Regions from separate parts of the Agrobacterium sp. 22-223-1 genome, predicted to be linked through region 3. Evidence: riboswitches for the same ligand, from Rfam matches in the RefSeq annotation. Region 3 holds a riboswitch; each other region holds the start of a gene.

Region 1 (7,096 bases), on a different contig from region 3:
GCGCCCGCTTATCAGGATACGGCCGCGGCTTCCCCCGAGGATAAGGCGGAAGCCGAGGTGGAATGGGTGCGCAGCGCCTATTCGGAATATACCGAATAGGCGATTCCAATCAGGCCCTTGCCGGGCTGACTTCCACCGTCACATGCGAGAGTTCATGTATGGCGGCAAGTTTCTGCTTATAAAAAGCCGGCGCTTTCGGCGCCTGCGAATGGATCGCCACGATGGCGGCGTGATGCCCCGGCCCTACCTGCCAGACATGCAGGTCGGTGATGCGATCCTCTTCCGTCTCCACGCTTTCACGGATTTCCTGCGGCAAATCCTCCGCCGGCGGCAGCGCATCGAGGAGCGTGGTCGCCGTGGAGCGGATCAGGCCCCATGACCAGCGGGCGATGACCAGACCGCCAACGATACCCATCAACGGATCGAGGAACGACCAGCCGTTCCACTTGCCGAGCAGCAGCGCGACGATGGCGAGAACCGAAGTCAGCGCATCCGCCAGCACATGCAGATAGGCCGCGCGCAGATTATTGTCCCGGCCGCCCTTTGCGCCGTGGTCCGCATGGTGACCGGCATGGGAGCCGTGATCGTGATGGGCGTGGCTGCCATGGCCATGATGGGCATGCGAGCCGTGGCCGTGACCATGATCGTGGTGATGGTCATCCTTCAAAAGCACGGCGCTGAGAAGATTGACGGCAAGGCCGATGATGGCGACGAGGATAGCCTGATTGAAATCGATTTCGACGGGATTGATGAGGCGCATCGCGCTTTCGACGGCAATCAGCAGCGCCACCACCGCCAGCACGATGGCGCTGGCAAAACCCGCCAGATCGCCGAACTTGCCGGTGCCGAAAGTGAAGCGCGGATTGCGCGCCTCGCGGCGGGCATAAAGATAGGCGAGCGCCGAAATCAGCATCGCGCCGGCATGGGTGGACATGTGCCAGCCATCCGCTGTCAGTGCCATGGAGCCATACCAGTGGCCGGCAACGATTTCCGCCACCATCATGGCCGCGGTCAGCGCAATGACCATCCAGACACGCCTTTCGTTGCGCTCATGGTTCTGGCCAAGGAAAACATGGTCGTGACCGGCTGCTGCACGGTGTTCGGATGTCGTCGTCATGTCGCTAATCCTGTTCGATTTTACCGGATATAGGTCTTCAGTACCTGGGCCAGCTCCTCCGCCGCCCGCGCCCGCTCGTCTTCGTTTTCGGCATGCACCACATGCTCGTGCAGATGCTCCTGCATCACCTCCCCGGTCAGGCCGGAAAGCGCGCCGCGCACCGAAGCGAGCAATTGCAGCACCTCGCCGCAGGGCTTGGCATCATCCAGTGCACGCTCCACCGCCTCCATCTGCCCTTTCAGGCGGCGGATGCGGGCCAGAAGCTTCTCCTTGTTGCGGATCGTATGGGACATGGGCACCTCATATACTATAGGGGGGTATACTATATGAGCGAGTTTTTCCGTTCAAGCCCCGTGCGACGCAATCCTCGCGAATGTTTCGGCCGCTAAAAATACCTCATGAAACCTAGGGGACTCAGTCATGACGACTATTGCAGCAACCATCAGCAGCTATCATCCCACTCCGATCCGGAGCCTTGAGCCGACAAAGGGCAAGGAAACCCACTCCACCACCGAAGCCCTGCTGGAGCTGACGCGCGCCGCGCATCGCACCATTTCGAGCGTCGAAAGCATCGCCACGGCCGTCGCGCCGGCCGCCGCCAGCGTTTCGACCGGCCTTGCCGCAGCGCTCTGGAACCTCGACAGCGGCGCTTCCACGACGACCGCACCCGCTCTGGACATGGGCGACATGGCCGCATCGGCACAGCCGGAAACCGCATCCAGCATCGAGAACGATGTCCTCAAGGCGCTCGCCCAGGCGCTCGGTGTGGATGAAGCCGCCTGAGACCCATTGAACGGCAGGCTGAAAAGCCATATCTCTAGAGACTAGAGCATCGCACCCGGAACGGTCGAGCCATCCGTTCTGCCGTCGCTGCACCCGAGATATGGAGAAAGAGATGCTGTCCATCGGTGAACTGTCCAAACGCACCGGCGTCAAGGTGCCGACTATCCGTTATTACGAGCAGATGGGCCTCATCCGCGAAGCCGACCGTTCGGACGGCAACCAGCGCCGTTACGAAAAGACCGACCTCGAAAGGCTGGCCTTCATCCGCCATGCGCGCGATCTCGGGCTGAACATCGACGCCATCCGCGAACTGATCGCGCTTAGCCAGCACCGGCAGATGCCCTGCGAAGGCGCGGACCGCATCGCCGCCGAACACCTCGCCCATGTGCGCGAGAAGATCGCCAGCCTGAAGAAGCTGGAGCACGAGCTGGAGCGCATCGTGTCCCATTGCCACGGCCATTCGATCGAGGATTGCTACGTCATCCGCGCGCTTTCCAATCACGGCATGTGCGAGGGTGAACATTGATCGGAAAACCGGGCTTGACAGATTGCGGATTCGGGCGCATTGCATGTCCCATGATCAACGAACGCGCACCCATCTCCTGCTCGTACTTTTGGGCCTACCTCTAAGGGCGGCTCGACAGATCATATTGTCAACAAGCCGCCGTCAGGCGGCTTTGTTGTTTCTCAAGCGTCCTGACGGCACCGATAAGACCAAAGGACCGAAAAAATGACCGAAGATAGCTCCCTTACACTGGAAAGACCGCCCGTCGTCATCATTCGTGGCGCACGCAAGACGGATTTGCCCGAGCTCAACGAGATGATCACGCTGCTTGCCTCCTACCACGGCGATGCGGCGGCGATCACCCCGGCGAAACTGGAACGCGACCTGTTCGGTCCGCTGCCCTGGGTGCATGGGCTGGTTGCGGAAGCCGATGGCGCGCTGATCGGTTACGCCCTGCTTCTGCCGCTCTACAGGGCGCAGGAAGGCCGGCGCGGGCTTGAGCTGCATCATCTCTTCGTGCGTGACGGGCATCGCGGCCATGGCACCGGCCAGCATCTGGTTTCCCGCGCCCGCGATATCGCCAAACGCCTCGGTTGCGACTATCTTTCCGTCAGCGCCACGACCGGCAATGTCGCGGCGCATCGCTTCTACGAAAACATGGATTTCGCGCCCCGGCCGGTTACCGGCATGCGCTACATGCAGTCCATCGCCTGATTAAAACCACGGAGACGGCCATGACACGGATCGCCATTGCGCTGGCGCAGGATTTTGCGGACTGGGAACCGGCGCTGCTTGCTGCGGCAGCCCGCAGCTATCTCGGCGTCGAGATCGTCTATGCCACGCCCGATGGCCGGCCGGTAACGTCCATGGGCGGGCTGACCGTGACGCCTGACACATCCTATGACGCGCTTGATCCGGCCGGCATCGATGCGCTCGTCATTCCCGGCGGCTTGAGCTGGGAAAAGGGAACGGCTGTCGATCTTGGCGGGCTGGTGCACCGGTTTCGCGACAGGAACCGGCTGGTTGCCGGCATCTGCGCGGCGGCAAGCGCGCTCGGCGGCACGGGCGTGCTGAACGATGTCGCCCATACCGGCAATTCGCTGGCATCGCACAAGGCCTATGCCGTCTATAGCGGCGAATCGCTCTACCGCGACCAGCCGAAAGCGGTTAGCGATCGCGGCATCATCACCGCCGCCGGCAGCGCGCCGGTCAGTTTCGCTGTGGAAATCCTGAAACACCTCGGCCTCTTTGGTCCGGAAGCCGAGGCGGAACTTCAGGTTTTTGCGGCGGAGCATCGCTGAGGCGGACGCTGATATTGTGGGCCACGTAAGCCCGCCCGCCCTCATTCCTGTGCTTGTCACAGGAATCTAGCCAGCCCAAGTCCTTGGGCTGAAAGGACTCTTCCCGCCGCGCGGACGAGCGTCGGCTGGATTCCTGTGACAAGCACAGGAATGAGGTGGTGCAAAATACAAGCGTCTTGGCACCCTCACTCATCACCTCCGATCCAGCACCCGGCATACGCGCGCCGCTGGCTCCTCACCCTCCCCGGCAATCGCCCGGCGAATATCGCGGCTGTTCAGATGCAGGCTGCGGCCGGCGGGTAAATTTGCACGTTTTATCTTGGTGAGCGCCGCAGCGATAAAAGCGGCCTCGTGTTCATGAAAACAGGCAAGAGCCGCCTCGCGATCCGGGGTCGCCCCAAGGACTGCCTTGAAGGCAAGGCGGTGCACGGCGCAGAAAGCGCCGTGACCGGGGACGGCAAAACGCAGCGCATCGAGCTCCTCACTCCATTCCGCTGCGTCCTGCATGGATTTACGCCGACTGGAAGCGCTTCAGGAAAAACGCGCTCAATGTTCCGAGCAAAGCCCAGAAAACGAAGCTGGTCACGGTGGCGGCGACGATGAACTGACGCTCCAGCGGCAGCGGCGCCAGCGCATGTTCGCCTTCCGGCGGCAAGGGTGCGCCGACCACATGCGGTGCGACGATCAACACCAGCGCCAATACGATTGCCCAGGGTTCGCGGCGGAACGCGATCAGCGCAATGCCGCCCGCGGTTGCGGCAACCGTCGCAAGCCACCAGATCTGCCGCGCCTCAAGTGCGGCGGCCGGGCTGCCCGGCAGTTCCGGCGGCAGGCCGATCATCGGGGCCAGCATGACGGCGGCAAAGCCAGCAACGCCCCAGAGAAGGCCTTCGCGCCAGCCGCCATTCGTGCCACGCAGCGAAATGAGGCCGGTCAGCACCAACGCATAACCGATAGCGGTCAGCACATTAGCGGCGACGGTATAGGCGGTGCGCTCGAAGCCATCGGCCGGAGCCCAGGCCTCGTCATTGTGCTCATGGGCGGGAACGGCAGCACCGGGGGCCGTCGCATCATGGCTGTGGGGCGCTTCGCCGGCGCTTTCATAGGTTTCCGCCTGAAGGATGAGCGGCGTCGTGCCGAAAGCCTGCATGGCCGAAACGGCGAAACCGCCGAGAATGCCGACGAGAACGGCGGTAAAGACGATATTGCGAAAAGACGACATGCCGTTTCCCCTCAATGGCAGGGGAAGGCGTTGGCATGACGCGTGTCATGCGCGGCGTTATGAACGGCCTCCACATGGGAAAAGCCGACAAAACCGACAACGAACAGGCCAAGCACGATCGCCGTCAGCGATTGCGCGAAGCTGGTTGTTTTTGCGGAAACGGCGGCGTTGGCCGTATTCTGGTTGATGGACATGGTGACCCCTCTCCGGCGCGACCCCGCGCCTTTGGACGCGGCCGCACGGCAAAGGGCCGTCGAGCCGCTACGATACACTTCACCACGGGGATACGAGACTGACACAGGGAGGCGTCGATCCCGCCACCCTGAAATTCCGCTCTTCCGGACACCCCGCCGGCATGGATATTTCCGCGATGGCAGGTCTCCTGGCTTACGGGTCAAAACCTGAAACACCTTCCCGGCGTCACCCTCTCTGGAAACCCTCGGTTCCCGGCGAGATGGCTTGCCAGTGGCATTTCGTTTCAGGCTCTCCGCTCACAGTTGCGGGGGCAGCCACGAATGAGGATTTCTCCCTATCGTGTTCCCTTTTCACCTTCCGGAACGCCCGGAAGGAACCATCACAGGATTGTTATCCGATGGGCGGGGTCGGGAGTCAATGGTGGGCCTGACTTCGAACTGCACGCCGTCGCCTGCACCTCCGTCACCCCGGACTAGATCCGGGGTCCAGCGCGATCAAGTCCTTGATCGCAAGAGACTCTTCTCACGGCGCAGCCGCGCCGTGGCTGGATGCCGGATCTAGTCCGGCATGACGGCTGAGGATTACCGCGACGGTATGGCCTTCAGATAGGCGGCAATCGCATCGCGGTCTTCAGGCGTCAGATGCGCCATGTTCTGCTGCACCTTGACCATGGAGCCGCCGACGCTGTCGAATTCCGGGGTGAAGCCGTTTTCCAGATAGCTGGCAATATCGGCCTCGGCCCAGCTGCCGATGCTTTGCGAGCCGGGGGTAATGTCGGGAATGCGGCCCTCGCCTTCCGGGTTGGGCCCGCCGGCCAGCCACTTGTCTTTCACGAAACCGCCAAGCGCGTTGCGCGGCGTGTGGCATTCGCCGCAATGGCCCGGCCCTTCCACCAGATATTGGCCGCGCAGCAATTCGGCATTGGCATTGGCAAGCTCGACGCGGGGCCGCGCCGAGGGGTCGAAATAAAGGAATTTCCAGCCGCCCAGCGCCATGCGCAGATTGAAGGGAAACGGCAACTCGTGATCCGGCGCATCGTTCTGGCTGGCCGGCAGGGCTTTCAGATAACCGAAGAGATCGTTGATGTCCTTCTGCGTCATGCGGGCATAGGAGGCATAGGGAAAGGACGGGTAGAGATGTTCGCCGTTCCTGCCCACACCGCGCGTCATCGCATCGCCGAATTCCGCCAGCGTCCAGCCGCCGATGCCATGCTGCGGATCGGAGGAAATATTGGGGACATGGAAGGTGCCGAAGGGGCTTTTCAGCGCCTGCCCGCCCGAAAGCGTCAACAGCGCCTCACCTTTCGCATCGGGCGCGGCATGGCAGCTTGCGCAGCCGCCCGCCCAGAACAGCGTTTCGCCGTTGGCCAGATCCGGTTCGCCCAGGCTGACCCAGTGGCTGGGCGCCTGCCGCTGAGGCGCGGTGACCCAGGCGAATATGCCGTAGCCCGCAATGGCCGCGACGACGGCCCCGCCCGCGAGTTTCGTCCAGATGGAGGACATGCCCCTCTCCCCATTCTCACCTGACCCGGTCAGATGTCTTTCGTGCCTGAGAAAACGCCGCCGGTACGCGGCGTTTCCAAAGTGTTGCGATTATTTCTTCAGACGATAGGTCTGGTGGCAGGTGCCGCAATCGGCGCCGAGCGTCTTCATGGCGGTGGCGACGCCCGCCTGATCGGTGGGGAGATTGGCGAGAACCATGTCCGCATCCGTGCCGAGCTTGGCAGCCTTGGCCTTGAAGTCGTCGAAATTTTCCCAGATGGCGGGGGCAGCCGCACTGCCGGTCTCGGTGCCGGCGGGGAACTGGTCCGGGAAAGCCTTAGCGTTGGTGCCGATGGTGGTTACGGCAGTCTTGACGGTATCGGCGTCGAAGGGCTTTTCGCCCTTGGAGATGGCGGCGAGCGAACCCATCGCCCCACCGATCTGCTTCATCATGCCTTCACGTTTTTCGACTTCGCCGGCAGCGTAGACCGC
Region 2 (7,096 bases), on a different contig from region 3:
GCCTCGCCTCTTGCAAGAGCGGCGAGACCAAGGGCAAGCCGATCCATATTCTCCTGCCCGCCCTCGCGAAAGAAGGAGAGGACCGAGGTCAAAATCCGCCGATCGACGGTCGAGGCCGCTTCGAGTTTCTCGTCCCTTTCGCTGCACTCACCCGGCAAAAGCAGAAGCTTGATGCCGCGCCTGCGTGCAAGAATGGAAAGCTGATCGACACCGTAACGCCAGCGTTCCGCACCGCCGAGAATCCGGATAAGAATAACCTTGGCATGTTCCGCCGTCTTTTCGATCCAGAGATCGACCGACATGGGATGTCGAAGCTCGGAGAGGTTGGCGGCTGACAGGGAGGGGAGCGCACCCTCTGTTCGCCGCCAGGCCTGTTCCAAGCCGGCCAGATCGCTTGCCGAAAAAGACAGTACCACCACATCAGACCGGGGCTGGTTGAGATCAACCGGCTCGATCAGGTCGTCCAGAGACGAGGATGTGGTGGCGAGAATGTGCATCGTCAGGCGGCCAGCATCTGTTCGATCTTTTCGCGGTTGATGCCCTTTTCGCCGATGACGACGAGGCGGCTGCGGCGTTCCTCACCCACAGCCCAGGGCCGGTCGTAATAATGGTTGACGCGGCTGCCGACAGCCTGCACCTGCAGGCGCATCGGCTTTGCGGAAACCTCGATGAAGCCCTTGATGCGCAGGACATTTTCCGCAGCTGCCGTCTCGGCGATACGGGCTGCCAGCGCTTCCGGGTCGGTCACGGCCGGCAGATCGATGACGAAGCTGTCGAAATCGTCATGCTCATGGTCGAGTTCGCCATCATGGTGGGTACGGCGGTTTTCGATATCCTCTTCCACCGCAAGGCCAAGACCGATCAGCACGGCGGGGTCGATGGCGCCATTGGAAGCCACGACGATCTTTGCCGCCTTCGGCAGATGTTCGAGAACATGCGCCTTGGCCTTGTTCAGGCCGGCATCGTCAAGAAGATCGGCCTTGGTCAGCACGATAAGATCGGCGCAGGCGACCTGATCCTCGAAAACCTCTTCGACCGGGTCATCGTGATCGAGCGCCTCGTCATTGGCCCGCTGGGCCGCGAGCGCTTCCATGTCGTGCGCCACCTGCCCTTCGGCAAGGGCGGCGCCATCCACCACGGCCACGACGGCATCCACCGTCACGCGGCTCTTGATCGCCGGCCACTGGAAGGCCTGCACCAGCGGCTTCGGCAGGGCGAGGCCGGAAGTTTCGATGAGGATATGCTCCACCTTCGGCTGGCGGCTCAGAATCTGTTCGATGGCGGGCTGGAAATCATCCGCCACCGTGCAGCAGATGCAGCCATTGGCCAGTTCGACGATGTTTTCTTCCGGGCAGCTTTCAATACCGCAACCTTTGAGAATCTCGCCATCGATGCCGATATCGCCGAATTCGTTGACGATGATCGCCAGCCGCTTGCCGTCCAGCTTTTCGAGAAGGCCGCGCAGCAGCGTGGTTTTGCCAGCCCCCAGAAAGCCGGTGACGATGGTGCAGGGAACGCGGTCCAGAAGGGTGCTCATGATCTCTCCTCGGTAAAATCGAATGGGGGAATGCGCGCCACCATGCCGCGCTTTAAGGGTTCCGGGCGACCGCGCCAGGGCATCAGGCCGTCGGGAGCAGCGGCCAGCAGCCGTGCGCCGGTCAGCAAATCTTCCGCGTCACTTATTGTCAGCCCGCCAAAGACATAGGACCAGCCATTGGCGCTGCGCAGCACGGCGCTAAGCCCGCGCTTGCAATTGGCGAGGCAGTTGACGGAACGAACGGTGACACCCGTTTCCTCCGCCTTTGCGATGACGGCATCGGCGAGGCGTGAGCCGGGGCGCGGTTCGGCATTGGGCTCGGCTTCATCGCGACAGCTTCTGCAAACGAAGACGATCACGCCGGACGCCGTTTCGTCCTGCGTGTTTCCGCCTGCACATGAAGATGTCGCTGAAATATCCAAACCGTATCGTTTCCCGCGCCTTGCAAAAAAATCTCGGGGGTGCGGATGTCGAATACGGTATGCGGACAGGCGCAAACCGGATGCTCGATCTAACCGACTGACCGGAGCACCCCGCCCGGCAGACGTTTTTCCTGAAACGGCAGGTCTCCTGGCTCGCGGCTTTACACCCTGACACCGCCTTCCCGAACCCGTTGAGGTGTCCAGTGGCTTTACGGTGCGGGCTTACCGCTTACAGTTGCGGGGGCAGCCACGGAATGACCCGGTAATCGGGCTGGAACCGTGTTCCCTCTTAGCTTTTCCCGTTGCCGGGAAAAGACCGTCAGTCCGTTACCCTTAGGCTGAACGGGCGTGGGGGTCAATGCCGCGGCCCTGTGGCCCGCACATTGCCGGGTGCGGCAAATTGGGTATAGTCGCCGCTCCGAATGGCGGGGGCACCGGGTCCCGCGCCGCTGGATGAAAAGGAAAACGCGATGACACGCGACATCAGCGACAGCGAAGCCGAACGTCACCGACAGAAAATGGTCAACCGCAAGACGATGCAGGACGCCGAGGTTGCGGAAAAGACCATCGAAAAAGGTCTGCTGATGATCAATACCGGTCCCGGCAAGGGCAAATCCACCGCCGCTTTCGGCCTTGCCCTGCGCATGCTCGGCACCGGGCGGCGGGTGGGCGTCGTTCAATTCATCAAGGGCGCATGGTCGACGGGAGAACAGCAGGCGCTGACTTTGTTCGGCGACAAGGTCGTGTGGCGCACCATGGGCGAAGGGTTCACCTGGGACACACAGGATTTGAAACGCGACGTCGCAGCGGCGGCAAAGGCCTGGGAAGAAGCCAAGGTCCTGATGGTCGACGAGACCATCGGCCTGCTGATCCTCGATGAGCTGAACATCGCGCTCCGTTACGATTACCTGCCGCTGGAAGAGGTGGTCGAAACGCTTTCCAGCCGCAGGCCCGATCTGCATGTCATCGTTACCGGCCGCAACGCCAAGCAACCGCTCATCGACGCGGCCGATATGGTGACGGAAATGACCCTCGTGAAACATCACTTCAAGGCGGGCGTGAAGGCGCAGGCGGGGATAGAATTCTGATATGGCTGCACGCGTGCTGATGTTTCAGGGAACCGGCTCGGATGTCGGCAAATCGCTGATGGTGGCCGGCCTTGCCCGTGCCTTCGTCAGGCGCGGCCTGTCCGTCATGCCGTTCAAACCGCAGAACATGTCGAACAATGCGGCGGTCACCGCCGATGGCGGCGAGATTGGTCGTGCGCAGGCGCTGCAGGCACGGGCGGCGGGCGTGCCGCTTTCCGTGCACATGAACCCGGTGCTCCTGAAGCCGCAGAGCGAGACCGGCGCACAGGTGGTGGTGCAGGGCAAGATCGCCGGAAATGCCAAAGCGGCCGATTATCAGCACATGAAGGCCGGGCTGATGCCGCGTGTGTTGGAAAGCTTCGACCGCCTGAAACAACAGACCGATCTGGTGCTGGTGGAAGGCGCAGGCAGCGCCTCCGAAATCAACCTGCGTGCCAATGATATCGCCAATATGGGTTTTGCCAGAGCTGCGGACGCGCCTGTGATCCTGATCGGCGATATCGACCGGGGCGGCGTCATCGCCAGCCTCGTCGGCACCAAAGCCGTGCTCGAAGCTGAAGACGCGGCGATGATCGAAGGTTTTATCGTCAATCGCTTTCGCGGCGATCCGGCCCTGTTTTCAGACGGCATGCGCATGATTGCCGAAAAAACCGGCTGGGCCTCCATCGGGCTCCTGCCGCATTTTTCCGATGCCGCTAAGTTGCCGGCAGAGGATGCTCTCGGGCTTTCCGGCCCGGCTGAGCGGAAACCTGACGCGAAGATCCGCATCGCCGTGCCGATTCTGCCGCATATTTCCAATTTCGACGATCTCGATCCGCTGGACATGGAACCGGATGTCGAACTGATCCGCGTGCGGCCGGGCGAAACCATTCCCGCCGATTGCCGGCTGGTGCTGCTTTGCGGCTCGAAATCCACCATCGTCGATCTTGCCGTGCTGAAGAATACGGGACTCGACATCGATATCAAGGCGCATGTGAGACGTGGCGGCCATGTTCTGGGCCTCTGCGGCGGCTACCAGATGCTTGGGAAAACAGTTGCCGATCCCGAAGGCATCGAAGGAGCGCCGGCAACAGTCGACGGGCTCGGCCTGCTGGATGTCGACACTGTTCTGACGGGCGACAAAAGGCTGGTTTCCGTTACAGGGAAGAGTTTCGACGGAATTGATTTATCCGGCTATGAAATGCATGTCGGTGAAACCGCGAGCGGAACCGACAGCCTGCCTTTTTCAAAAATTGATGGGCATGAAGACGGCGCTGTGTCGCCTGACGGCCGCATCTTCGGCACTTATATTCACGGCCTGTTTTCGGACGACCGCCAACGCGGCGCGTGGCTTGAGCGGCTTGGCGGACAGAACACGGAACTAAACTACGATGCGCAGGTGGACGCCGTTCTTGATCGCCTTGCGGCGCATATGGAACAGCACCTCGATCTCGACCGTCTGCTCGCTATAGCGCGATAAGGATCGCCAGAAGTCCCAGCAGGCCGATCAACAACAGGTCGGCAACCCGTGTGAGCCGCAGCGCCCTGCGAATATCGCCGGCAACCAGCGCCGCCCTGCCGCCTTCGCACATGAAACGCGCCTCGATCATCTGCCCGCCATAGGAGCGCGGCCCTGCGAGCGCAAAGCCGAGAGCGCCAGCCAGCGCCGCCTCCGGCCAGCCGGCATTGGGGGAACGGTGATGGTGGGCATCGCGACGTATCGCGGCCATGGCCCCGCCGGGTGATGCGCCCTTAACAAAAAACGCCGCGACAACGAAAAGAACGCCGCTCAGCCGCGAGGCCGGCAGATTGACCAGATCGTCCAGCCGGGCGGAGGCCCAGCCGAAAGCCTCATGACGGGGTGAGCGATGGCCGATCATGCTGTCGGCCGTATTGATCGCCTTGTAGGCCGCGCCGCCCGGTAGGCCCAGGAGGCCGAGCCAGAAGGCGGGAGCGACGATGCCGTCGGAAAAATTCTCGGCCAGACTTTCGATCGCCGCACGGCAAATTGCCGCCTCGTCCAGCTTTTGCGGATCGCGCCCGACGATCATCGATACCGCCTTGCGGCCGCCTTCCACACCCTCGCGCTCCAGCGCAGTGGCGACAGCCTCCACATGTTGCTCGAGACTTTTCTGCGCCGGCAGCGAAGCGCCAAGCACGGCGACCAGCAAAAGGCCAAAGGGCATGAGGAGGAGAACGGATTGCGCTAACCATGCAACAAGCAGCGTCAGCCCGACGAAAACGACGAGAGCCGCCACACCAGCCCCCTTACGCTGTGAAAATGACGCGCTCTCCCGGTTCCATTTTTTGTCCAGCAGCGCGATAAGCGAACCGATCCAGGTGACGGGATGGCCGATGCGTTTGAACAGCCAGTCCGGATAGCCGGTCAGGCGTTCGATCACGAGCGACAGGAAAGCGAGAGCAAAAAACATGGGCGAGACAGTACCAGAAAAGGCGAAAGCTGCGATCCGTCATGGCGGCAATCTCGGCAGGGCGCGTCTGATGTTTCCTGAAGCGCCGGAACCATGGATCGACCTTTCGACCGGGATCAATCCGCACTATTACCCGCATTCGCCGATCCCTGCCAGCGCATTCGCCCGCCTGCCGGAACCGGACGCCGCCGAAGAATTGAAACATCTGGCGACGGCGCATTTCGATGCGCCTTCCGCCCGGCATGTGGCGCTTTCCCCCGGCACCCAGATGCTGATGCCATTGCTGGCTCAGATCGCTATCGCCCGCGGGGCCAAGAGCGGCGCCGTGCTTTCACCCGCCTATGCGGAACATGCCCGGACCGCACGCATGGCCGGGCTGGCTGTGACCGAGGTGGAAAACATCAACGCGATGTCGGCTCATGACTATGCCGTGGTGGTCAATCCCAATAATCCCGATGGCCGCATCACGGATCGCGCTGCATTGTTGTCGCTGGCCGAAGCCATGCGCCGCAAGGGTGGGCTGCTCGTCGTGGACGAAGCCTTCATCGAGACGGGACTTGCCGAAAGCCTCGCAGATGCCGCCGGTCAGGATGCGCTGGTGGTCCTGCGCTCATTCGGCAAATTTTACGGCATGGCGGGCGTTCGGCTGGGTTTCGCGATTGCGCAGCCCGATATCGCTGCTGAACTGGAGGCAAGGCTCGGCCCCTGGGCGGTTTCCGGCCCGGCGCTGCATATCGCGACACAGGCTCTGGCGGACGGGGAATGGCAATCATCCATGCGTCTGCACCTTGCCGAAGACGCCCGGCGCATGAACGCCATGCTGGAGAAAGCGGGGCTGGCAATTGCCGGCGGCACCTCGCTGTTTACTCTGGTGCGGGATCCCCGCACCGCAGACCTGTTCAGCCATCTTGGCCGGCACGGCATTCTGGTCCGCATTTTTGATGAAAGGCCGAACGACATGCGTTTCGGCCTTCCCGGTAGCGAAACGGAGTGGCAGCGCGTTGAGGAGGCGCTGTCATCCTTTGACTATTCCTCGAAGGTGTAGGTCTCAATCGACTCCGGCTTCATTTCGATGGAGAAGCCCGGCAATTTCGGCGGCATGTAAGCGGCATTTCTGATATCGCAGGGCTCGATGAAGTGCTCGTGCAGGTGGTCGACATATTCGATCACGCGGCCTTCCTTCGTGCCTGATACGACCAGATAGTCGATCATCGACAGATGCTGCACATATTCGCAAAGGCCGACGCCACCGGCATGCGGCCAGACCGGCAAATTGTATTTGGCGGCGATCAGCAGCACCGCCAGCACCTCGTTCAGCCCGCCCATACGGCAGCTATCGATCTGCACCACATCGATGGCGCCCTCGGCGATGAACTGCTTGAACATGATACGGTTCTGGCACATTTCACCGGTCGCCACCTTCACCGGGCCGATGGCGGCGCGGATCTTGCGATGGCCGGCAATATCGTCCGGGCTGGTCGGCTCCTCAATGAAGAATGGCTTGGCGAAAGCGAGCTTCTTCACCCAGTCGATTGCCTGATCTACTTCCCATACCTGGTTGGCGTCGATCATCAGGTAACGGTCGGGACCGATCACCTCACGGGCAATGGTGAGGCGGCGGATGTCGTCTTCCAGATC
Region 3 (7,096 bases):
AACCTTTCCGTGCAGACCGCGTCCGTGGCCGTCATGGCGACCGGCATGGTGCTCGTTATCGTCACCCGCAATATCGACCTGTCGGTCGGGTCGATCCTCGGCTTTTCCGGCATGATCATGGGTGTCATGCAGGCGGAAATCCTGCCGCAGATCCTCGGCTTCGAACATTGGGCGACATGGATCGTCACGCTCATGGTCGGCATTCTTGTCGGCGGCGCCATCGGCATGCTGCAGGGCTCCATCATCGCCTTCCTCAACGTGCCGTCCTTCATCGTCACGCTTGGCGGTCTGCTGGTCTGGCGCGGCGGCACCTGGTTCATCACCAGCGGCCGCACCGTGGCGCCGATGGATTCAACCTTCCGCCTGATGGGCGGCGGCACCAGCGGCTCGATCGGCGCGACATGGAGCTGGATCGCCGCCGTCATCGCCTGCGTCGCCATCATTGCGGCCATCCTGAACTCCCGCCATCAGCGCCGGCGTTTCGGCTTTCCGTTGCGGCCCGTCTGGGCGGAGTATTTTCTGGCCGCGCTCGGTTGCCTCGTCGTCATCGGTTTCGTGGCGGTGGTCAACAGCTACCCATGGCCGATCAACATCGCCCGCAACTATGCCGATGCCAATGGCATGGCCTGGCCTGAAGGCGGTCTGTTCATTTCGCACGGCATCGCCATTCCGGTGCTGATGGCGCTTGCCGTCGGTGCGGTCATGACCTTCATCGCCACGCGACTGCGCTTCGGCCGTTATGTCTTCGCCATCGGCGGCAACCCGGAAGCGGCCGAACTCGCCGGCATCAAGACCCGCTGGGTGACGGTGAAGATCTTCACGCTGATGGGCGTTCTGTGCGCCATCGCGGCGGCCATCTCGACCGCCCGCCTCAATGCCGCCACCAATGCCCAGGGCGAGCTGGACGAGCTTTACACCATCGCGGCGGCCGTCATCGGCGGCACCTCGCTTGCCGGTGGTGTCGGAACCATAGCGGGCGCGATGCTCGGCGCGCTCGTCATGCAGTCGCTGCAATCCGGCATGGTGCTGGTGGGCATCGATACGCCCTTCCAGCGCATCGTCGTCGGTGTGGTTCTGGTCGTCGCCGTCTGGCTCGACACCATCTACCGCGCCCGCGCCAAGTAAGAACCGAGGAGAACTCCTATGACGGACCAAGTCACGCCCCTCGTGGAAATGCGCAATATTTCCATTTCCTTCGGCGGCATCCATGCGGTGGAAAACGCTTCTGTCGATCTTTTCCCCGGTGAGGTGGTCGCCCTTCTCGGCCACAATGGCGCGGGCAAATCGACCCTTATCAAAATTCTCTCCGGCGCCTATCGGCGCGATGGCGGCGATATTCTCATCAACGGCGAGGATGCCGATATCCGCAATCCCCGCGATGCCAAGAAATACGGCATCGAGACCATCTACCAGACGCTGGCCGTGGCCGACAATGTCGATGCGGCGGCCAATCTTTATCTCGGCCGCGAGCTGAAGACGAAATGGGGCACGCTTGACGATGTCGCCATGGAAGCCTCGGCCCGCGAGGTCATGGGGCGTCTCAACCCCAATTTCCGGCGATTCAAGGAGCCGGTGAAGGCGTTGTCCGGCGGCCAGCGGCAATCCGTTGCCATCGCCCGCGCCATTCTGTTCGATGCCCGCATCCTCATCATGGACGAGCCGACGGCCGCACTCGGGCCGCAGGAAACGGCGCAGGTGGGCGATCTCGTCAAGGAGCTGAAACGGCAGGGCATCGGCATCTTCCTCATCAGCCACGATATTCACGATGTCTTCGATCTGGCCGACCGGGTCTTCGTGATGAAGAACGGCAAGGTGGTGGGCCATGCCCGCACGCAGGATGTCACCAAGGACGAGGTGCTTGGCATGATCATTCTGGGCAAGGTGCCGACCGGTGCGGTGCCGGGGCCGGGTGCGGTCGCGCTCTGAACTCAGTGAAATAAAGATATAAAGATTTCTTTATGTCTATTGACATCGTGGCACCCGTGGTGAGAAATGCGGGTGTCATGGTTCTCCGGGCTTGTTTGTTCGATCCCGGAGCTAAGAGGGAATCCGGTGCGCCGACGATCGGCAAGACCGGAGCTGCCCCCGCAACTGTAAGCGGCGAGCCTTTGTCCAACACGTCACTGGGGTAAACCCCGGGAAGACGGACAAAGGCGACGACCCGTAAGCCAGGAGACCTGCCAGGACAAAATAACGTCCACGGGCGGGGTGTCCCGGTGGTTGCTGCTATGGTCCGGCACAGGCCGGGCCTGCACGCGTCCGCTTTACCCATGCCCCCACAACCAAATGGGGTATGACAATGCCAGACAAGACCATTCCAGTCGCATCGCTCGGTTTTCCGAGGATCGGACGCCATCGCGAACTGAAGTTCGCGCTTGAAGGCTTCTGGTCCGGCAAGATTTCCGAGACGGAACTGCTCGAAACCGCAGCTAGGCTGCGCGCCGAAAACTGGGCGCTTCAGCGTGAGAAGGGGATTACCCATATCCCGTCCAACGATTTCTCCCTTTACGATCACGTTCTCGATACGGCCGTGATGGTGGGCGCCATTCCATCCCTTTATGGATGGGCGGGTGGGGATGTTTCCCTCTCCAACTATTTCGCCATGGCGCGCGGCAGCCAGAGCGAAGGGCATGCAGGCTGCGGCCATGGGCATGAAGGACATTCGCATCATGGTCAGGGCGTTCCCGCGCTGGAAATGACCAAATGGTTCGACACCAACTATCACTACATGGTGCCGGAGGTTTCAGAGGATCAGCATTTCGTGCTCACCTCGCAAAAGCCGGTCGACCACTTCCTTGAGGCGAAGGCGCTCGGCATCCATACGCGTCCGGTCATTCTCGGCCCGGTCACGTTCCTGAAACTCGCCAAGGCGCGCGAGGCAGCCTTCAAGCCTCTCGATCTGCTGGCAAGGTTGCTGCCCGTCTATGAAGAGCTGCTGCGTCGCCTGCGCGCGGCCGGTGCGGACTGGGTGCAGATCGATGAGCCGGTCGCCGTGCTCGATCTTTCCGAGGGGGAGCGGCACGCGCTGGCCGTGGCCTATCGGGCTTTGTCGAAGGCCGCGCCGGATTTGAAAATCCTGCTCGCCACCTATTTCGGTGGGCTTGAGGATAATCTCGAAGCCGTCGCAGCGCTTCCGGTCGCGGGCCTTCATGTCGATCTGGTGCGAGCGCCCGATGCGCTGGAGGCGGTGTTGAAGGCTTTGCCGGGAAATCGCGTCCTGTCGCTGGGTGTCATCGACGGCCGCAACATCTGGCGCGCTGATCTCGCTGCAATTATTACCCGATTGGAACCCGCCATCGCGGCACGCGGTGCGGCGGCGTTTCAGATCGCGCCGTCCTGCTCGCTGCTGCATGTCCCGGTCGATCTCGAACTGGAAACCGGCCTCGATGCCGATCTGAAAAGCTGGCTTTCCTTCGCCACCCAGAAGCTCGGCGAACTTGCCGCGCTTGGCAGGGCTCTCGGTGAGGGCAAGGCTGCTGTCGCGACGGAACTGGAGGCTGCCTCCAAGGCCGTTGCCGCGCGTGCATCCTCGCCGAAGGTAACGGACGTCGCCGTGCAGAAGCGTATTGCGACGATTGGCGAGGCCGACAGGAAGCGGGTGAGCCCGTTTGCCGAGCGGCAGAAAGTGCAATCGCAGGCCATTGCGCTGCCGCTTTTCCCGACGACGACCATCGGCTCCTTCCCGCAGACGCCGGAGGTGCGCAAGGCCAGATCGGCGCATTCCAAGGGCGCGCTGACGGATGCGCAATATGAAAAATTCCTGCAGAAGGAAACCGAAATGACCATTCGCTGGCAGGAGGAAATCGGTCTCGACGTTCTCGTCCACGGCGAGTTCGAGCGCAATGACATGGTGCAATATTTCGGCGAACAGCTTTCCGGCTTCGCTTTCACCCAGCATGCCTGGGTGCAGAGTTACGGCTCGCGTTATGTGCGCCCGCCCATCATTTTCGGCGATGTGTCGCGTCCGAAAGCGATGACGGTTCGCTGGTGGGAATATTCCCAGTCGCTCACCGACAAACCCGTCAAGGGCATGCTGACCGGGCCGGTGACGATCCTCAACTGGTCCTTCGTCCGCGACGATATCGCCAGAAGCCTGACATGCCGCCAGATCGCGCTCGCCATCCGCGATGAGGTCAATGATCTCGAAGCGGCCGGTGCGCAGATGATCCAGATCGATGAGGCAGCTCTTCGCGAAGGACTGCCGCTTCGGCACCGGCATTGGCAGGATTATCTCGGCTGGGCGGTGGAATGCTTCCGCATTTGCTCCAGCGGTGTGGGCGACCGCACACAGGTTCACACCCATATGTGCTATTCCGAATTCAACCAGATCATCGATGCCATTGCTGCCATGGACGCCGACGTGATCTCCATCGAGACCTCGCGTTCGAAGATGGAATTGCTGGATGCGTTTCGGACCTACAAATACCCGAACCAGATCGGTCCCGGCGTTTACGACATCCATTCCCCGCGTGTGCCGGCGGTTGGAGAAATGGTCGATCTTCTGGCGCTGGCGCGAGAGCGGCTTGACGACCGGCAGCTCTGGATCAATCCGGATTGCGGCCTGAAGACGCGTAAATGGGAAGAGGTCAGGCCGGCACTGGTCAACATGGTCGCCGCCGCTGCCGAGCTTCGCCGCGCGGTGCTCTGATATGAATGGAGGCCCGGCGAGAACCGGGCCTCCATCATGGCTTCCGCCGGGAAAATGTGGGGGAGGGCATATGAATGCCTCTCCGGAAGGATGGAGCCAGCCGGACAGGCAGAGGGAACGTTTCCGGGCCTACGACTGGAGATCGGTGTGGAAACGCTCAATCCCGGCGGATTTACGCCGTTGCGGAAGCGCTCAATGCAGATCGGCCTGAGCGAAGGCGCCGACATTCAGCTCTGCGCTTACCGGCGGCAGACCCTGCTGATTGATGTCCTGGGCCAGCGACAACAATGCCATCTCCAGGAAATAGGTCGACATGCCCAGTTCCAGAGATTTCGAGCGCTGGCAAAGATAGGAAACCATCCGCCCGAGCGCCAGAATCTCGTCTGCATTGTCCTGTTCAAGTATAGCTGTGGTAGACGCCGCCATGATTCCCTCTCGACAGTCGACAGTATGAAAACGCGATAATGTTGCGTTGTTCATTTTCGACCACATCGAGCGTCACGCGAGCGTCACACCTGCGTCAATCGTCGTTTTTGTCCGCCGGCGCGGCGGCATTTTCCGCCGCTTCAGTGGCGGCGAGCGATGTCACGAGAGCGACGATGCTTCGGCGCACGGCGGCGCTCTTGATGCGCGAAAAGGCTTGGTTGAGCGAAAAGCCTTCATTCGAGGCCACGAAGGTCTGCATGGCATTGATCGTGCCAAGGGCCGGATTGGCCGGGTCGCCATCGGGCGTGGCATTGGCGAACAGGGAGCTGACCTCAACGCCGAGAATCGACGCAATGGCCTGCAGACGGGACGCGCCGACACGATTGGCGCCCTTTTCATACTTCTGGACCTGCTGGAAGGTGATGCCCAATCGCCCGGCCAGCGCACTCTGGCTCATGCCGAGCGACTTGCGGCGCATTCTGATTTGTGCGCCGACATGGACGTCGATCGGGCTGGGTAGTTTGGCGTGCATTACAAATTCCTCCGGTTGAGGTTCTTAAATCCGATGATTATCAATTAATATTGTTGAAGGTATACATTCAACACAATTTCCACGGGTATTATGACGCTTTATTGACGAAATTGCACGATTTTTCGTTCATAATCGCGTGTCCGGGCCGCGATTTATTATTTTTGTTGCACAACGCAACGCACCGTTGCGGCTGGAAAGATGGCTCCATCCGGCCACGCCGATGGTCTGAAAGCCGATTCTGTCCCAAATTTCTCGGTTCATTGCATCGAATTCCTCAAGCGACTCGGTATCGCCGAAATGCGGAATCCAGACGAATGGCCGTTTCTGACCGGAACGTATGACATTTTCAAGAAGGACATTGTTGTAAAGTCTGGGCAGGCATTTGTTGGTGTCGATGGCCGGCGAAAGCGGGATGGGATTTCGTTCTATCGCAAAGCCCTGCCGCGCGAGCCAAAGTGCCGAGGCGTCCAGTTTTCTTTTCAGCTCGGTTGCGGCGCGAGCGTTGCATCCGCCATGCGCGACAGGGTCGGCAACGAGCAATAGCGGCCGGCCGCCGCTTCTCAGACCGGTGACGGAAACGAACTGGTCAACGTGGAAGCCGCATTGGTGCATTTTTTTGCCGGCAATCTCCGCTCCGCAAGTTTCCATCGCGGAAAAATCGGAGGAGACCGGGATTTTGCCGAGATCTTCCGGCCGATATCCGAAACTGAAGATGTTTCTGCCGTCGAGAGCCTGAATTTTTCGCCACCGCTGCGAAGGGATGGCCGCATTCCTTCCGATCCCCCTGTCATCCTGCAGGCTGGAATGGCCGACCAGCCGAAAATCCGGGCCGACAAGCTGGTTGCCCCCTGCCAAGGCGACATCCGAATGCGTGGTTGCCGCTCCCAGATATTCGGCCAGGCTGACACCGATGGCTTTCTCCGCCACCAGGACGAATTCCGCCGCAGCATCAGCTGCACGCACATGGAGCATGTCCTGTATCCATGGATGCGAAATGCCGTCGTTTCCGGCAAGGGGTATCAGCTCGGCGCTGCAAGAGGCTGGCAGGCTGCCGAGCCAGTCTCGTGCTGACCCGAGACTGGCTCGATCGGTCACGATAACGGCGGTGATATCCGCAGGCAGGGCCGAGAGCAGATTTCCAATTGGAATGAGCGGTGAAACAGTGTCAGCCGCCCTGTTTTCCGCAAAAAAAGAGGCGGGAAGCGTCAGCGCAATCGTGCGGATCAGCCCGCCGCAATCGGGCATCAGAGGCAAGGGCTGGATGGCGCTCAAGACGCTTCGTCCCCTGCCGCCCGCCTTGCCGCCAATTGCTGGAAAAACATCGTATTCTGAAGCTTCCATGATGGCGGCGGTGGGGATGGAAACGTTTCGCCCGTGAGCATTGCCAGAAGCCTGGCCGCATCGTTTCTTTTGACGGAAACCGCATTGGCCGCGAGCAGATTTGCCGTCGCGGAACCGAGGCCGGCTTCCGCGGCGATAGCGCGCCATGT

Evidence for each region. Region 3 has a riboswitch for cobalamin ahead of metE (5-methyltetrahydropteroyltriglutamate--homocysteine S-methyltransferase). Riboswitches for the same ligand answer to the same signal wherever they lie in the genome.
Region 1: linked by a shared signal. The riboswitch ahead of ACQZ60_RS04255 (CbtB domain-containing protein) and the one ahead of metE (5-methyltetrahydropteroyltriglutamate--homocysteine S-methyltransferase) in region 3 are both predicted to bind cobalamin.
Region 2: linked by a shared signal. The riboswitch ahead of ACQZ60_RS22280 (DUF1636 family protein) and the one ahead of metE (5-methyltetrahydropteroyltriglutamate--homocysteine S-methyltransferase) in region 3 are both predicted to bind cobalamin.

Annotation. Positions count from the first base shown of each region.
Region 1 is NZ_JBNWCN010000001.1:859,571-866,666, reverse strand. Features, by position in the region: gene ACQZ60_RS04300 (hypothetical protein) at 1-99, shown strand, start outside; gene dmeF (CDF family Co(II)/Ni(II) efflux transporter DmeF) at 110-1,117, opposite strand; gene dmeR (Ni(II)/Co(II)-sensing transcriptional repressor DmeR) at 1,138-1,410, opposite strand; gene ACQZ60_RS04285 (hypothetical protein) at 1,538-1,900, shown strand; gene ACQZ60_RS04280 (MerR family transcriptional regulator) at 2,013-2,426, shown strand; gene ACQZ60_RS04275 (GNAT family N-acetyltransferase) at 2,631-3,119, shown strand; gene ACQZ60_RS04270 (type 1 glutamine amidotransferase family protein) at 3,140-3,706, shown strand; gene ACQZ60_RS04265 (hypothetical protein) at 3,899-4,213, opposite strand; gene ACQZ60_RS04260 (CbtA family protein) at 4,218-4,928, opposite strand; gene ACQZ60_RS04255 (CbtB domain-containing protein) at 4,940-5,122, opposite strand; cobalamin riboswitch at 5,284-5,519, opposite strand; gene ACQZ60_RS04250 (c-type cytochrome) at 5,705-6,625, opposite strand; gene ACQZ60_RS04245 (c-type cytochrome) at 6,716-7,096, opposite strand, start outside.
Region 2 is NZ_JBNWCN010000006.1:290,582-297,677, forward strand. Features, by position in the region: gene cobN (cobaltochelatase subunit CobN) at 1-497, opposite strand, end outside; gene cobW (cobalamin biosynthesis protein CobW) at 500-1,537, opposite strand; gene ACQZ60_RS22280 (DUF1636 family protein) at 1,534-1,959, opposite strand; cobalamin riboswitch at 2,081-2,295, opposite strand; gene cobO (cob(I)yrinic acid a,c-diamide adenosyltransferase) at 2,430-3,047, shown strand; gene ACQZ60_RS22290 (cobyric acid synthase) at 3,049-4,506, shown strand; gene cbiB (adenosylcobinamide-phosphate synthase CbiB) at 4,493-5,458, opposite strand; gene cobD (threonine-phosphate decarboxylase CobD) at 5,457-6,503, shown strand; gene ACQZ60_RS22305 (L-fuconate dehydratase) at 6,485-7,096, opposite strand, start outside.
Region 3 is NZ_JBNWCN010000002.1:470,127-477,222, forward strand. Features, by position in the region: gene ACQZ60_RS14255 (sugar ABC transporter permease) at 1-1,125, shown strand, start outside; gene ACQZ60_RS14260 (ATP-binding cassette domain-containing protein) at 1,144-1,926, shown strand; cobalamin riboswitch at 1,988-2,199, shown strand; gene metE (5-methyltetrahydropteroyltriglutamate--homocysteine S-methyltransferase) at 2,300-4,648, shown strand; gene ACQZ60_RS14270 (hypothetical protein) at 4,841-5,074, opposite strand; gene ACQZ60_RS14275 (helix-turn-helix domain-containing protein) at 5,169-5,606, opposite strand; gene ACQZ60_RS14280 (hypothetical protein) at 5,733-6,878, opposite strand; gene ACQZ60_RS14285 (TfuA-like protein) at 6,875-7,096, opposite strand, start outside.